One region of the Marinobacter flavimaris genome, then DNA from elsewhere that is predicted to be linked to it. Evidence: predicted binding sites of a transcription regulator. Region 1 holds the regulator's gene; each other region holds the start of a gene.
The links. The regulator FliA, encoded in region 1, starts transcription of late flagellar genes. The targets are predictions, from matches to a motif close to CTAAAGTTTNNNNNNNNNNNGCCGNTAA.
Positions count from the first base shown of each region.

Region 1 (5,342 bases):
CGGTCGGGCTTCCGCCCTTGCCGTGAAGATCGTCCAGCAGTTTCTCGAATTCGTCGTCGGTGATCAGGTCGTCGCCGCCAGCAGATCCGGCCTTGGCAGCCGGCTTTTCTTCTTTACCAGAAGCCTCTTCCTCGCCAGCTGGCGCACCGGCAAACTGACCTTTTCCGTGCAGTTGGTCCAGTAGCGCTTCGAATTCGTCGTCGGTTATTTCGTCGTCTCCAGAACTTTCCTGGTCACCGCCGGCCGATCCGGCGCTCGAAGCCGAGGAAACCTCCGCTGATTTCTCGTCCTGCAGTGCGTCCAGAAGCTGTTCGAACTCGTCGTCGGTGATGTCGCCACCGTCTTCTGCCGGTTCGCTCTCTTCCTGCTCAGGTTGAGCGGCAGCGGCCGGTGCCCCCTCGCCTTCAGGCTGGGCCAGGGCATCCAGACGGGCAATAAGTTCGTCCGGAGCCGGTGTCAGCTCCTCATGATTGCGGACCTGCTCAAACATGGCATTGACGTAGTCGAGTGCTTCTAGAACCACGTCCATCAGTTCGGAATCCACCTTGCGCTTGTGATTACGCAAGATGTCGAAAACGTTTTCCGCGGAATGGCAGCAGTTCACCAGCGCTTCAAGCTGAAGGAAGCCGGCTCCGCCTTTCACGGTATGGAAACCACGGAAGATGGCGTTGAGCAGATCACTGTCGTCAGGATGTCGCTCAAGATCTACCAACTGCTCTGACAGCTTTTCGAGGATCTCGCCGGCTTCTACGAGGAAGTCCTGCAAAATCTCTTCATCAGCATCAAACGCCATGCGTTACCCTCATTATTCAGAAACCGAGACTGGACAACAGGTCGTCTACGTCGTCCTGCCCCGAAACTACATCTTCACGCTCATCGGCCTTGATCTGGGGCCCGACGCCCTTCTCTGCAGACTCTTCTTTTTCTTCAATCTGGTGCACCGTGCCCGTGAGCTGGTCCACATGACTGGCCATCACCACCAGGCTGAGCATCTGCTCCTCAACCTCTTTCACAAGGGCGGTGACCTTCTGGATGACCTGACCTGTCAGATCCTGATAATCCTGAGCCAGCAGGATTTCCGACAGGTTGCTGTACATGGTGTCGGCATCGGTTGCCATGCTGACAAAAAAGCGATCAATCCGGCCGTACAGCTCGCGAAACTCAGCCGGCTGCATTTCCCGGCGACGCAGGCGCTGCCACTCATCACGCAACGCGGCGGCCTCGTCTCTGAGGGCATTGGCCACCGGCATGGTTTCCTCAACCAGGTCCATGGTCCGGTTGGCTGCTTCACCGGTCATCTGCACAACGTATTCGAGACGATCAGAGGCATCTGTCATCTTTGACAGTGCTTCCTGTTGCTCGGCGTTACGGGGATCAATCTGGAAGTTCCGGATTGCTTCGTGCAGGCTCCGCGTCAGCCGCCCTACCTCACGGTACAGACTCTGATCCCTGACTTCGCTGAGTTCATTGATCAGGGTCATGGCTTTGGCATAATCACCCGCATCAACACTCTCGGCCAGTTCCGCTGCCTGCCGCTGGAGCTTTTCCGTCACCTCCGGTTCAAGGCCCCGATGGTTCTTTTTGCTATCGCTCATGAGAGCCATCCGACCTCTGGTTACTGGATTCTTTCAAAGATTTTCTCAATCTTTTCCTTGAGCACGGCAGCGGTGAACGGCTTGACCACATACCCGTTTACGCCTGCCTGGGCAGCGGCAACGATCTGGTCGCGCTTGGCCTCAGCAGTTACCATCAATACCGGCAGGGTTTTCAGATTCTCGTCCGCCCGAACGGCCTTGAGCAGGTCGAAGCCTGACATGCCAGGCATGTTCCAGTCGGTCACCAGAAAATCGTATTTGCCGCTTTTGAGCATTGGCAGTGCCGTGTTGCCGTCGTCAGCTTCATCGGTGTTGGTGAAGCCAAGATCACGCAGCAGGTTCTTGATGATCCGTCGCATTGTGGAGAAGTCGTCCACAATGAGGATTTTCATGTTTTTGTCCAATGGGACCTCCAGTTAGTAACACCCGGAATTCGTTTGACCTTTGCGTTCAAAGTCTAGCAGGCCGCTGTTTTAACCGCTTATTGTCGGACCTTTGCTTCGGTTGTAAAGCATCGGTTACCAAAAACTACAGACTACCTCGTTGGCGACACAGACTGAACGCGGTCAGTTGTCCGATTCCTGACGCCAATCCGAGAGCCGTCCCCGAAGGCGCAGGGCTGCCTGGCTGTGAATCTGGCTTACCCTGCTCTCACTGACGCCGAGCACCGCGCCAATCTCCTTGAGGTTCAGTTCTTCCTGGTAGTAAAGGCTCAACACCAGCTTTTCCCGCTCCGGCAGGTCTTCAATCGCCTCAGCGAGGCTCCGCCGGAAGGCATCGGAGGACAACCCCTCAAGGGGATTATCCTGCGTCTCTGTCTGTTCTATCGGCAGCTCTCCGGATTCATTGAGCTCGTCGAGGCTAAAAAGTCGACCGCTGTTGGAATCGGAAAGGTAGGAGTGGTATTCGGGTAGCCCCATACCCAGCTCTTCGGCCACTTCCTGGTCGTGGGCTTCGCGGCCAAGTCTATCTTCAACGGCCTTGATGGCCTGGGAAATGCGACGGGCGTTGCGATGAACAGAACGTGGCACCCAGTCACCCTTGCGGATTTCGTCCACCATGGCGCCGCGAATACGGATACCGGCGTAAGTCTCGAAGGTAGCACCTTTGGTAGAACTGTAACGCTGGGCGGCCTCGAGCAGACCGATCATGCCGGCCTGCATCAGGTCTTCAAGCTGGACGGACGCCGGCAGGCGAGCCATCAGGTGAAGGGCAATTTTCTTGACCAGCGGCGCGTGCTGCTCAATGAGCTGAGCCGGCTTCTGCGCACTTGACTGGTTATAGATTCCGAGGTTTTTCGCCAATGTCATGTATCCGGTTTTTTGTTTGACTGGATCCGATTCAGACTTCGACGAGCCGCTCCACAAAAAATTCCAGATGCCCACGGGGCGAGGACGGCAACGGCCAGCTATCTACCTTGTCCGCCAGCGCCTTGATGGCCAGTGAAGCTTTCGCCCTGGGATAGGCGTCCAGCACCGCACGCTGCCGCTGAACCGCTTTCTTCACGGCCTCATCGTAGGGAACTATTCCTACGTATTGTAGTGCCACATCGAGGAAGCGCTCGGTGACCCGGGTCAGTTTTTCAAACAGATGCCGGCCTTCCTGCTCATTCCGAACCTGATTGGCAAGAATACGGAAGCGGTTGGTTCCATAATCACGGTTCATCAGCTTGATCAGGGCATAGGCATCGGTGATCGAGGTCGGCTCGTCGCAGACAACCAGCAGCAGCTCCTGAGACGCTCTCAGAAAACTGACCACTGACTCGGAAATCCCGGCGGCGGTATCAACGATCAGGACATCGATCTGATCACCCAGTTCGCTGAACGCATTAATCAGCCCGGCATGTTCCATGGGGCTGAGCTGGGTCATTCGTTGGGTACCGGAAGAGGCGGGGACAATCTTGATGCCACCGGGTCCATTCACCAGAACGTCCTTCAGATCACAATCGCCGGCCAGAACATCCTGGAGGTTGCGATTGGCAGTGATGCCCAGCAAGACGTCGATATTGGCCAGCCCCAGATCGGCGTCGAGCAGCACCACTCTCCGGCCTTTCTGCGCCAGGGCAATTCCGAGGTTCACCGACACGTTACTCTTGCCGACACCACCCTTTCCGCCGGAAACTGCAATCACCTGTACCGGATGTGCTCTGCTCATACTGTTTTTGGTCTCTCGCCACGTTTCGCCGGCTTTGTCTCCGACGCCTGCTGTCAATCTGTCCGGTCTCAGGCGTGCTCTTTCAGGCCCTCTGCGACCGCTTGCTGTTGCTGGAGTGTTTTCAGCCGATCCACGGCCAACCGCACCAGCGGAACGGCTTCTGCGTGGTGCAGGTCTTCAGGAATCTTCTGGCCGTCTGTGTAATAGGCTACCGGCAGACCGGTTTCCATCACAAACCCGAGAGACTCACCCAGCGTCAGGGCCTCGTCGATTTTGGTCATCACACAGCCCGCAAGATTTGCCATCTTATAGCAATGCCACACGGATTTCATGATGCGAGGCTGACTGGTTGCCGAGACCACCAGATGGGTTTTGATATTGTGATGGCTGCGAGCCAGTTCGGCCAGCTGTTCCTGATAGCCTTTGTCCGCACTGGTCAGTCCGGCGGTATCAATCAGCACCAGATGACGGTCTGACAGCTCGTCCAGAATATCGTCCAGACTGTGGCTCTCATCCACGACCCGAACCGGCACATTCAGGATCCGACCGAACACGAATAACTGCTCGTGCGCCGCCACCCGATAGCGATCCGTGGTAACCAGGGCCACGGAATCGGAACCATGCTTGAGCACGTAGCGAGCGGCGAGTTTTCCGATGGTGGTGGTTTTCCCGGACCCTGTCGGCCCCACCAACGCGTAGGCGCCGCCCTCATCCAGCCACTCCATGCGGGAGGTCCGGACCCCGGTACACAGTATTTTCAGGGACTGCTTCCAACCGTCTTCCAGACGCCCCGCCTTGTGACGACGGGAAATTGACCCCGCCAGATCACTGCCGAGGCCGAACTCCTGCAAGCGCTCGGCAAGCCTCTGCTGCACGGCGGTGGTCGCAGAAACCTCCGGCTCCGGTTGCGGCCGACGGCCCTGCATCATGTCTCTGAGCGAGCTGATCTCGGCCCGCATCTGCGCCAGCTCATCGGAATAGGCTTCCCTCGGCGCCTGTGGCAGAGGTTCAATATCACCAAAACCACCGCTCACCTCTTCCTGAATGGCAGCGAACGAACCGGCGTAGCTCGCGCCCTGCGATGCCCGCTTTTCCCGTACTTCACGGATGCGGTCCCGGGACCGGCTCAGCTCGTCCTCAAGACGCCTGTGCTGGTCGGCCTGCATCTCGGCCAAGCGGGACCCGTTGGTGGCTTCTTCTGCCTGGTTGCCCAGTCGCTGGCGCGCCATATTCTCGTCATAGTCCAGCGCCGTCACAATTTCGACACCGCCGTCGACCCGACGATTGGAAAGGATCACGGCGTCCGGCCCCATCTGTTCACTGACCTGCTTGAGCGCCTCTGCCATGGTCTGAGCAAAAAACCGTTTTACTTTCATGATGCCTCTTCCTCCACCGGCAACGCCGTGCCGGCGCTGTCCGCTCTGTCATCCGCGCCGTTACTGGCCAACGGACGCCACGATCGTAATCTGTTTGTTATCCGGAATTTCCTGGTACGAGAGCACATGCAGGCGCTCTACCCCATAACTGGCAAACTTCGCCAGTACCGGCCTCAGGGGCCCGGAAACCAGCAGAATGGCCGGCTTGCCGAGCATC
Region 1 is NZ_CP171359.1:1,961,767-1,967,108, forward strand. Features, by position in the region: gene ACGK9W_RS09085 (chemotaxis protein CheA) at 1-793, opposite strand, end outside; gene ACGK9W_RS09090 (protein phosphatase CheZ) at 810-1,595, opposite strand; gene cheY (chemotaxis response regulator CheY) at 1,616-1,999, opposite strand; gene ACGK9W_RS09100 (RNA polymerase sigma factor FliA) at 2,162-2,905, opposite strand; gene ACGK9W_RS09105 (MinD/ParA family protein) at 2,937-3,749, opposite strand; gene flhF (flagellar biosynthesis protein FlhF) at 3,818-5,125, opposite strand; gene flhA (flagellar biosynthesis protein FlhA) at 5,186-5,342, opposite strand, start outside.

Region 2 (5,342 bases), 2.0 Mb from region 1:
GGAGTTCTATAGCCGCAAGGACGATGCTTTCGAGTGGATCCTGGCTTTCCTGATCAACGCCAATGCCATCTGGCTGGCGCTGCTCTGGCGCAAGAATCGGTTCCGTGTCCGGCTCTGGGCCGATTCCTAGAGCGGGAGCAGGCCGCGAATGAGGGCTGCGGTTCCGGCGATGGCCGCGATGCCGAGAATGACCGGGCGAAGGCCTTCAAAGGGCATGCGGTTGACGAGTTTGCCGGAAAGCCAGAAGCCCAGGAATACGCCCGGGAAGGTCACTGCGAACAGGAACAGCTCCCGCGTTCCCAGGTAGCCGGAAGCGAGCAGGCCTGACAGGCTCAGGACGCTGGCCGCCAGAAAGAACGCGGACATATTGGCCCTGACCAGAGGCCCCTTTTCATTCTGGTAGATCAAGGCGATCGGTGGCCCACCCACTGCGGTAATCGTGCCCATATAGGTCGAGGCGGCTCCGGCCATCACACTGTTTCGGGCATTCAGCGCTGGCTTGAGCCCACCAATGCTGAGCGCTACCCCGGCGAGAATCAGCACACCAAAAATCAGCTCGAAGCCCGCCGTCGAGATCACCAGCAATGTCAGAGCCGCCAGAATTGCGCCGACAACTCCGCCCACAATGGCAAAGCGCACTTCCCGGACCTGCAATGCGCCTCGATTGCGTATCAGCATGAAGACAGTAAGCAGAGTGGCATTCAGTATCAGGGGGCCGGGGACCAACACCGGGCTGATAAGAAAAAGCAATGGCGCAGCCAGTGTACCAATGCCATAGCCGGCCACGCCCTGCAGGCAGGCCCCGGCGAGAATGGCAAGGTTGGCCAGAAGAATCTGTAACAGCGATACATCCGTCAAAGGAAATCACCAGGAAGTCGTTGGAAAAGGCCGGAGCAGTACCGGTCAGATATTGATACACTGCGGGGCCAGGAGCAAAGTCGAAAAGAATGATCCCCGATGACCCAGCAGCCTGAACACCAAAGTTGCCCCTGTGGCAGCGGCAAATCCTACCCCGAATGCTGCCAGCCGTTCCATCAGGATAAACCGGCTCCGTCGCCGGAGGCATTGATGCGGTCCCGTTACGCAGCGTTCGTTCTCGATCTTCCGGATTACCTGCGAGCCACCTGGCACCAGAGCACACGACCACAGACGCTCACTCTGGCAGACTCGCCGGAATGGACCGGTTTGCAGATCCTGGACACCAGTGAGTCGGGCAATCGCGGCAGGGTTCATTTCCGAGCGCTCTACCGCCTGGGCAAGGGCTGGGGCTTTCTCGAAGAAAAATCCGATTTCGTTCAGGAGCAGGGCCGCTGGTATTACCTTCGGGGAGACACCAGCGAGGGCCAGTTGAAGCCCGGTCGGAACGACGCCTGCCCCTGTGGCAGTGGCCGGAAGTACAAGACCTGCTGCCTGTAGGTATCCATTACTCGAACGAGGGCAGTTCCGGCTTGGCGACCGGTTTGCCTGCTTCCTGCCAGGCATCGAATCCACCGGCGATGGACTGCACATGCATGTAGCCCATTTCCTTCAGGGCCTTGGCGCTCAGGGCGGCTCGCCCGGATGTTTTGCAGTAGCAGACAATGTTCATGTCGCGGCTCTCAAACGCCGGATCGTTGGTAAACTTGAACTCCAGCAAGCCGCGGGAAATGTTCACCGCGCCCGGTATATGGCCAGCCCGGTATTCATCCGCATCCCGCACATCCAGCAGAAGATCGGCATTCCTGATGGCATCGTCCGCCTGATCCAGGGGCACTTCCTGGATTTCTTTCCTGGCGGCTTCTACAAGGTCATGGGCAGTTTTCATGGCTGAGCTCCTCAAACTGATGGAATAAGGTTATGCCTCAGGATAAGGGTTCGACCGCCGAGCGTCACTCCGCATATGTACGATTAAGCCGCCTCGTTGTTACCGAAGGCGCAGGCGTACTTACGTTCAAAGCGCTTATCTGCCCATCTCCCGTAGATACGCGAGGCAATCTGGAAAATGCCGGGCCACAGCAGGGGCTTGAACAGAAAGCCATAGGGCGTGTGGGACCAGGCCCGAACGTTTGCAGGCAAGCCGATGACCCATTCCCCGGTCCAGGTCATCAGGTGCAGGCGTCGCAGCAGGGTTTCATGGCTCGGCAAATTGCCGCTGCCATCACGCTGTTCGTGAATGTCTGCAAAAATCAGGTTGCCCCGTTGGAGTTTGCGCAAAGTGCGAATCTCCTTGGCACACAGTGGGCATTGTCCGTCGTAAAACAGGGTGTCATAACGGGGCTCCATCAAGTCCTCCAAGGGTCAGAATCTGTTTCCGGGCGTCCGCTTTACACTCTTCCAGGGTTTCCAGGATCCCGTCGAGGGCAGCGGGTAAGACCTCCGGGGCCGCCTTGCGGAACTGGTCAAGCAGCTCGATCTGAACATGGAGATCCTGGAAGCGGCCGTACAGCTTTTGGCGTGCTTTCATCGTTTTCAGCTCGGGCTTCCAGATTTTCGAGTCCAGCTCCATCAGGTAACGGATTCGCTTGAGTTGCTTGCGAAGCCGATGAATATCCTCATCCGGGGAGGTATGCATCAGCTCAGCGGTCAATCTGTTGAACCCTTTTATACGGCTCTCCACCGCCTTTCGGATGTCTTTTGCCCTCAGCGTCTCCGCCAACTTCTGGAACTTTCGGGACTCAATGAGGTTCAGCCAGTGCTCCATGCTGTCGTGATAGCGCTTGCTCTGCAGGCGCTTGACCAGTTTTTTGTGGCGGTTGGCGGTTTCCTGTTCGAACCAGATCTGCAGGGCTGCCCGGATTTCCGAATTGTCGCCACACAATTCAGGCAAGTCCTGGAGAAAAACATGCAGATCGCGTAACGGTCCCGTCGCACGGGCATGACGTTTCAGGGTTTTAACCGCTTTTGCCAGCGTCTTGTCACCGGTCACTTCCTGCACCGATTCGGCAATGGCCCGGCTGCGCCGAATCGCAATCCGGTATTGGTGCAGGAATTCGTCGTCCAGGCCCAGGATAACACCACGCTCCAGTTGCCTTAGCCGATCATGTTGGTGGTGAAGGGCCTTGGGGATGTCCCTTGCCGGGTCGTCTCCCTCGGTTCTGGCTTTCTTTTTAAGTTTCCGTTCGAAGTGGGCATAGCTGTAATCCTGTGGCGTCATCAGAGCCACCAGCTTGCCCTTGCCCCGGTCTAGCTGGTGCCAATGTTTGATCGGGAGGCGGATGTGAATGAAGCTGGCGGTAGGTAGCTGTTCGGGAGGATGTTTCAGCAGCCACTGGGCCAGTTCCAGCAAGGCAGGATTGTGACCTACAAGCGTGATTCCGGAATCAGCGTCGCGATGTTCTAGCCAGGCGAGCAGACGCCGGTAGTCAAAGGTGTACAGCTCGGCAAGATGCTGGCAGCGCTCGCGAGCAGCCATCTCAGGCGCTGCCCCCTCAAGTGTGGCGATGGCGCGGGTGGCATCACTGCTGAAGATCTCGCCCTGGAGCGCGCCCGATGCTTCCAGAGCCCTGCCCAGAGGTACCAGTTGACTCTCGCCCCGGGCGTTCAGTGGCCGCTCCCGGTCACAGAGCGTTTCATCGGCCCAGCTGGATTTGGCATGGCGTACCAGAAACAGGTGCTTCATTGGTCTACCTTCGTAGTGGTCCTTTAGTCTGACGCTTGCTCAAGACATTTACGTTACTGCCGTTACTCTACTTGTCTGAAAACATTGGCGGAAGGTCCGTTTATCCGTAGCGCTGAACACGCGCAGAGAGAGTCAGTGAAATCTCTTTTAACAAACTGGAACAGATCGTCTGAGTTGGTCTGTGGATAATCCGCATCAATAGCAAGTTCCCGGGAGTTTGAAAGCATGAATGTTCTGAGTCGGTTAAAAATCCGAAGCCGCTTACTTATCGCTGTACTTGTGCCTGTACTTATAACGGCGGCAACCCTCGCTTGGATCACCGCCAATCAGATTCAGGCAAATGGCGAAGCCGAACTCAAACGCCTGGAGACCAGTCTTCTCGATGCACGTAAGACCGGGCTGCAGAACCTGATTGATGCTGCTGAGGCAGTGGTGTTGGAGGCCAAGAACGACCCTTCAATGACAGAAGCGGAGGCGAAGGAGGCGGCTGCCGCGCGTCTGCGTTCTATCCGTTTTGACGAAACCAATTATGTATTCGCCTACACCCGGGATGTTTTCAACCTGGCGTATGCTCCAGATCCTTCGAAAGAAGGCCCCACGTCAAACCCGGTTGTCAGGAAACTGGTTGGCAATCTTTTCGACGCGGCCCGCGGTGAGGGCTTCTATGGCTATGACTGGATGAACCCGGCCTCTGGCAATGAAGAACCCAAGATGTCCTACTCCACGATCATCCCGGACTGGGACTGGATGATCGGTGCTGGCGTCTACATTACCGACATTGATCGCCAGGTAGCAGCAGCTCGCGAAAAAATTGAAGCCGGTATGGCCGAAACCCTGGGCTTTATCCTGCTGGTGACAGTGCTGGTGGTCGTGATTGCCCTGGTAATCGGCATCTTCGTGGGTCGTAGTGTGACCCGGCCACTGAAGAGCGTCAGCAACATGATGCAGGAAATCGCCGACGGTGAGGGTGACCTGCGCCAGCGCCTGCCAGACGAAGGCAATGACGAACTGGCCGAGCTGGGCCGGCGTTTTAACGCCTTCGTGGTCAAGATCCAGGACACCATGCGTGAGGTGGGCGCGACAACAGACCAGGTGGCTTCTGCAGCGGAAGAACTGAGCCGGGTTGCAAACGAGACCCGGGCTTCGGTTCAGGAGCAGGGGTCCGAGACGGATCAGATTGCCTCAGCCATCAACGAAATGGCCGCCACCATCCAGCAGATTTCCGGTAATGCCAATGAAGTTGAAAGTTCGGCCTCAGACGCCGATCGCATGGCCCGGGAAGGTGGCGAAACCATCAGCAGTGCTCAGGGCGCCGTGAACAAACTGTCCGAAGAGATTGAAGATACCGCCCGAAGCATCAATGCCCTGGCGGAAAAGTCCGATGAGATCCAGCAGGTGCTGGATGTCATTCATGCTGTGACTGAGCAGACCAATCTGCTGGCCCTTAATGCCGCCATCGAGGCTGCACGGGCTGGTGAGCATGGGCGTGGTTTCTCAGTGGTTGCGGATGAGGTTCGCCAGCTGGCGAAACGCAGCGCCGAGTCTGCTGATCAGATTCGCACCATGATTGACGGCTTTGTTACCGAATCCAAGGCATCGGTTGAGCGGATGAACAAATCACGCAACCGCTCGACGGAAACCGTCGAAAGAATCAATCATGCAACCAGCGCGTTGCGAACCATCGAGACATCGGTCGGCAAGATTCATGATCAGGTGACTCAGATCGCCACAGCCTCAGAGCAGC
Region 2 is NZ_CP171359.1:3,924,827-3,930,168, forward strand. Features, by position in the region: gene ACGK9W_RS18290 (hypothetical protein) at 1-130, shown strand, start outside; gene ACGK9W_RS18295 (sulfite exporter TauE/SafE family protein) at 127-858, opposite strand; gene ACGK9W_RS18300 (YchJ family protein) at 1,069-1,416, shown strand; gene ACGK9W_RS18305 (rhodanese-like domain-containing protein) at 1,424-1,804, opposite strand; gene ACGK9W_RS18310 (thiol-disulfide oxidoreductase DCC family protein) at 1,888-2,262, opposite strand; gene ACGK9W_RS18315 (CHAD domain-containing protein) at 2,246-3,598, opposite strand; gene ACGK9W_RS18320 (methyl-accepting chemotaxis protein) at 3,824-5,342, shown strand, end outside.
Region 2: ACGK9W_RS18320 (methyl-accepting chemotaxis protein) is a predicted target of FliA. The motif match lies at 3,637-3,664, and genes of this name have one in related genera.

Region 3 (5,342 bases), 560 kb from region 1:
GCGCTCCAGTTGACCGAGCAGTGTCGACCACTGCTGAAAGGACGTCATACCATTGAGCTGCGCAAGGACCCGGAAATCAAGAAGACAACCGGCCGGGCAAACGGCGGCCGGTCGGGTTCGCCGGTCTCAGAACAGATTACCGACAAGGCCGGCTGGGAGGCGCTTCGAGCCTGCCGCAAGGAGCTGGCTGACAAACAGGGCGTGCCGCCCTACGTCATTTTCCATGACACTACCCTGTTTGGAATGCTGGAACGCAAACCGCGCACCCTGGATGAGCTGGCGGAAGTCAGCGGCGTGGGCGCCGCCAAGCTAGAGAAATACGGCGAGATTTTCCTGCAAACCATCGCTGGCCTCGAACAGGCCTGAATTGTTCAGGCCTCTGCTTTAAACCCTTTCTTCCGGACGCGGTAATGGGCGATGGAGGTCGCTACATGGTTGCCCTCTTCGTCCACCAGTTTTCCTTCCAGGGAGAATTTCGCCCGCCCGGTCTCGTCAGCGTCAGCAAGAATGGCTGCCACGGTTTCGGGATCCAGGGTGAATTCTACAGTGACATCGCTGTTGGCTGGCTGGAGAAACTGCAACGTCATTTCCTTGAGAATCGGCGTGTACGAAGGCCCCAGATCAAATAGGGTCAGCACGCCACCGGGAATTTCGGCTACCAGAAAGTACGCGCCCGCATAAAGGCTGCCGAAGTGGTTTTTGTTGCCTTTCAAGCGGATTTTCGCTCTTACATATCCTGGCCTGACCTCCTCAACGCTGAAGTTGTTCCGTGGTGCAAAAGGAATCGACAGTCCGATGATCTTGTTCACCGCTGCATACCCGCCCGTTTTCTTCAGCCAGGCCAGAGGGCTAGCCAGTGTAGCCTTGGGGTCGGTACTTGCCACCCATTGACCGGTCGCTCCGATGAGATTATCGATAATTGCCATTGCCAAGCTCCGAAATTGATTGGGAACTGATGATTACAACGGACTTCAGTGCTCGCAAGAAGGTTTTACAATTTTTTTGGATGTTGTCCGATTTATTTTTGAGTTTCTGTTCTAAAGTGAGGATGCGTGCCTGAATCATGACCGCTTGTTAGCCGGTTTTTCCAGTAGTAAGAAAGGATCTCTGATTTGGAATATTCTCTGCCCGCTTCCCTGGTCTTCCACCGGTTCCGAAAACTGGTTCTTTGCCTGATGCCATTGGCTTTCTGCCTTGCGGCAGGACCACTCTCAGCCACAACGTCATCGACCACTGCGTCGCAGGCAGCCGTGCGCGGTTACGTACTCTGGTACCGGAATTACGACAGCCCTGCCATCCGGGCCCTGGTGGAGCTTGCTCTGAAGAAGACGCCAGAGTACGGGGAATTTCAGATCATCAGAAGTGAAGAGCTGAGCCAGGGCCGCGTACTGAGGGAACTGACAGACGGCCAATCACGATTAGTTGACATCGCCAATGTCGCTACCTCCGCAGAACGGGAGAAGTCCCTGACCGCCATACCGTTTCCGGTCGATGGCGGGTTGCTCGGTTTTCGGGTTTGCGTGGTCATGCCGGAATCCTTGCCCCGGTTTGCGGGAATCAAGACTCTGGATGACTTGAGAGACAGTCAGATTCGGATTGGCCAGGGCGCCCACTGGCCAGACACACCGGTGCTTGAAGCCAACGGTATTCCGGTGGTCACTCACTCCCGATACGAAATACTGTTCGGAATGTTGCGTAATGAACGCTTCGAGTGTTTTGCCAGGGGCGTAAGCGAAGTGCTTTACGACCTGGAATTGGAGCAGGATCCTAATCTCCTAATTGAGCCTGATCTGTTGATCGCCTACCCGATGCCGTCCTATCTCTTTGTCGGTCCCGAAGACCAGGAAACCGCCCATCGCCTTCAGCTGGGAATTGAGCGCGCCATCCACGATGGCAGCTTCAATGATTTCCTCAGGCACTACTACGCCCGCGCTGTGAAAGAGCTTGATCTCGACGAGCGTAAGGTCATTACTCTCGAAAACCCGTACCTGAGCGAAGAATCCCGTTACGTTGGGCGCAAAACCTTCGAGAACCTGCGCCGTCGGCTGGAAGTCCTAAGCCGCTAACAGTCGCTCTTCGCTTACACCCGGAACCTCGACACGTTCTGGTTCAGTGCGGTGCCGATGCGCTCAATTTGCCCGCTGTAAACATCGTTTTCGGAGGCCGCGGCGGCCGCTTCCTGGCCCTGATCTGCAATCCGGGTAATCGACGAATTCAACTCCTCGGTAACCGACGTCTGTTCCTCGGATGCTGTGGCAATCTGCGACGTCATCTGGCTGATGGACGTGATTGCCTCGGCAATCCGGTTGAGGGCATCCATAGCGTCCTGCGCTTTTTCCATGCTGACATTGGATACTGCAGTTGAGGCATTCATGACATCGACCGCATCATTGGCGCCTTTCTGCAGACGCTCAATCATGTCGTTGATTTCCTCGGTGCTGGACTGGGTGCGCTGGGCAAGGTTACGTACCTCGTCTGCCACAACTGCGAAGCCCCGCCCTGCTTCACCGGCCCGAGCGGCTTCAATCGCGGCATTCAATGCCAGCAGGTTGGTTTGCTCTGCAATACCCTGAATCACTTCAAGCACTGTTGTGATTGATGTAACGTCCTTGCCAAGGGTGTGGATGACCTCTGCGGCCGCATTAATCTCCTTCGAGAGCTTCTGTACGGCGTCCCGGGAGGCAGCGACGGTCTCCAGCGAAGCCCGGCTGTCCGCATCCGCGGTGTTGGCGGCGTCTGCGGTTTGCTGTGCGTTCTGGGCAATCTCGCCGGCAGCGGCCGACATCTCGTTGATCGCGGTCGCCACCATGTCGATTTCGGCCTGCTGGCTCTCCACGCTCGAACGACTGGTACTGGCGGTATCTCTCAGCGAGCTGACATTTTCCCCGAGTTCGGCGCTACCCTTCTGGACATCCCGAACAACCGTCTGGATATTCTCGACAAACTGGTTAAAGCTCCGGGCCAACTCACCGAATTCATCTTTTGCACTGTCGTCCAGACGCTGGGTCAGGTCAGCATCACCACTGCCAATGTCCGCCATGGCCTTGTTCAAGCGGCGAACCGGCGCCATCAGAACCTTGATGCCCAGATGCAGGATCACCAGAGAAACGATCAGGCCGATCACGGCCATGATCAATCCAGTCATTCTGGCGCTCTGGACCGGTGCGTTGATCTTGTCCGCGTTTACAAAGGTCCCCAGATACCATTGCACGCCGCGCGCTTCACTGATCGGATGGAAGCTGGCCTCCCAGTTGCCGTCATCATTACTGTATTCGTGAGCGTCCCCGCCAAGATCCGGCTTGCCGCCAATGAGCTCACTGATGTTCTTGCCGACAAGGCTTTGCCGTGGGTGGAACAGTATGGTGCCACGCTCATTGATCAAAGCAGCGTAACCGGTGTCCGCGAGTGTGACTGTGCTCAGGGTTTTTGCTATCGCGCCCAGGCCGATATCAGCACCGGCCACGCCCTCGTATTCACCGCGCTTCACGGGCGCAAGTGTGGAGATGATCATGTCGTTGGTGCTGGCATCCTGATACGGCTCGGTGAACGAGGCGCTTCCGAGGCTCATGGCCTTCTTGTACCAGGGGCGCTGGCGGGGATCGTAATCCGCTGGCAGCGTGGCATTCGCCTCCGGCGATTTCATCAGCATGTAGCCGTCGGTACGCCCGACATAGACATCCCGGAAGCCGCCGCCGGTGGTAATGGCCTGAAGAATGACCCGCGCCTCTTCGTCGTTCTCGGCATTCTCCAGGGCTTTGGCGGTGGCTTCAGTCATCACCAGCCGGGCATTGAGCCACTCTGCGATGCTCGACGTGCTCTGCTGTACGGTGTCGTCGATCAGCGCGTTCACATAGGTTTCGGTGGTGCTTTGTAATCGTAAATCGCCAGAGAGCGTAAAAGCCCCCATAACCAACAGCAACAGAATACCGAAAGCAGTCAGGAGCTTTTGCCCGAATGTCAGCTGCACGGTCGAATCCTCAGCAATAAAATTGATATTCGTTAATGTGTGTTTCGGCCCATGGTGCGAAGTCTTTAGCGGCTTCTGTTAAACTTTCCAATTATTGACGCAGACGCTGAGATTGTCCTCATTCCATAACGAACGGGAGCCGAACTGAATGGCCCATGAAGAACTGCACCTCAACCTCCGGAACCTGAGGCTTGATGACTACGATCAGCTTCAGAAGCTTATGGATCGGGTATACGACGACATCGGAGGCTCCTGGCCGAAGGACACCATCAAGGCATTGGTGGAGCAGTTCCCCGACGGCCAGATCTGCATTGAGGAAAGCGGCCAGCTTATTGCGGTTGCGCTGACGGTCTGCGTTAAGTACGAGCGTTTCAGCAACCCGCACACCTACGACGATCTGATCCTCCGTAACGAGAAGATCTGGCACAACGCCAATGGTGACTCCCTCTATGGGCTGGATGTCTTTATCCACCCCGACTATCGGGGCTACCGCCTGGGTCGTCGACTCTACGAAGCGCGAAAAGAACTCTGCCGCTCCATGAACCTGCGTGCCATCCTGGCGGGCGGGCGCATACCGAGCTACTTCAAATACGCCGAACAGTATTCACCCGAAGAGTACATTCAACGGGTCGATCGCAAGGAAATCTACGATCCGATTCTGAGCTTCCAGCTCTCGAACGATTTCCAGGTTACGCGGTTGATGCACAAATACCTTCCCGAGGATGAGAAATCCCAGGGCTACGCGACGTTGCTGGAATGGCGGAACATTCTCTACACCCCACCTTCCCCGGTTCTGAGCGTCAAGAAAACTCAGATAAGGCTGGGCGCCGTGCAGTGGCAGATGCGTGAATTTACCTCGGTTGAAGAGGTGCTCGAGCAGGTTGAGTATTTTGTGGACGCCTTGTCTGATTACAAAAGTGACTTCGCCATCTTCCCCGAGTTTTTCAACGCGCCGCTGATGGGACTGACCGATCAGATGGACCAGACCCGGGCCATCCGTTTCCTCGCCGGATTTACCCAGCAGTTCCGGGAAGAGATGTCTGAAATGGCGGTGAGCTACAACATCAACATTATCACCGGTTCCATGCCGCTGATCGAAAACGATCGGGTGTATAACGTGTCCTATCTCTGCCACCGGGACGGTCGTGTTGATGAGCAACGCAAGATTCACATCACGCCCCACGAACGCCGCGACTGGGTGATCGAGGGCGGCAACCAGTTTGAGGTCTTCGAGACCGATGCCGGCCGGGTCGCCATCATGATCTGCTATGACATCGAATTCCCTGAACTGGGCCGTATTGCTGCCAGCCAGGAGGTTGATATCATCATGGTGCCGTTCTGGACCGACACCAAAAACGGCTACCTCAGGGTTCGC
Region 3 is NZ_CP171359.1:1,398,447-1,403,788, forward strand. Features, by position in the region: gene recQ (DNA helicase RecQ) at 1-366, shown strand, start outside; gene ACGK9W_RS06450 (YiiD C-terminal domain-containing protein) at 372-926, opposite strand; gene ACGK9W_RS06455 (hypothetical protein) at 1,113-2,066, shown strand; gene ACGK9W_RS06460 (methyl-accepting chemotaxis protein) at 2,081-3,967, opposite strand; gene ACGK9W_RS06465 (carbon-nitrogen hydrolase family protein) at 4,116-5,342, shown strand, end outside.
Region 3: ACGK9W_RS06460 (methyl-accepting chemotaxis protein) is a predicted target of FliA. The motif match lies at 4,009-4,036, and genes of this name have one in related genera.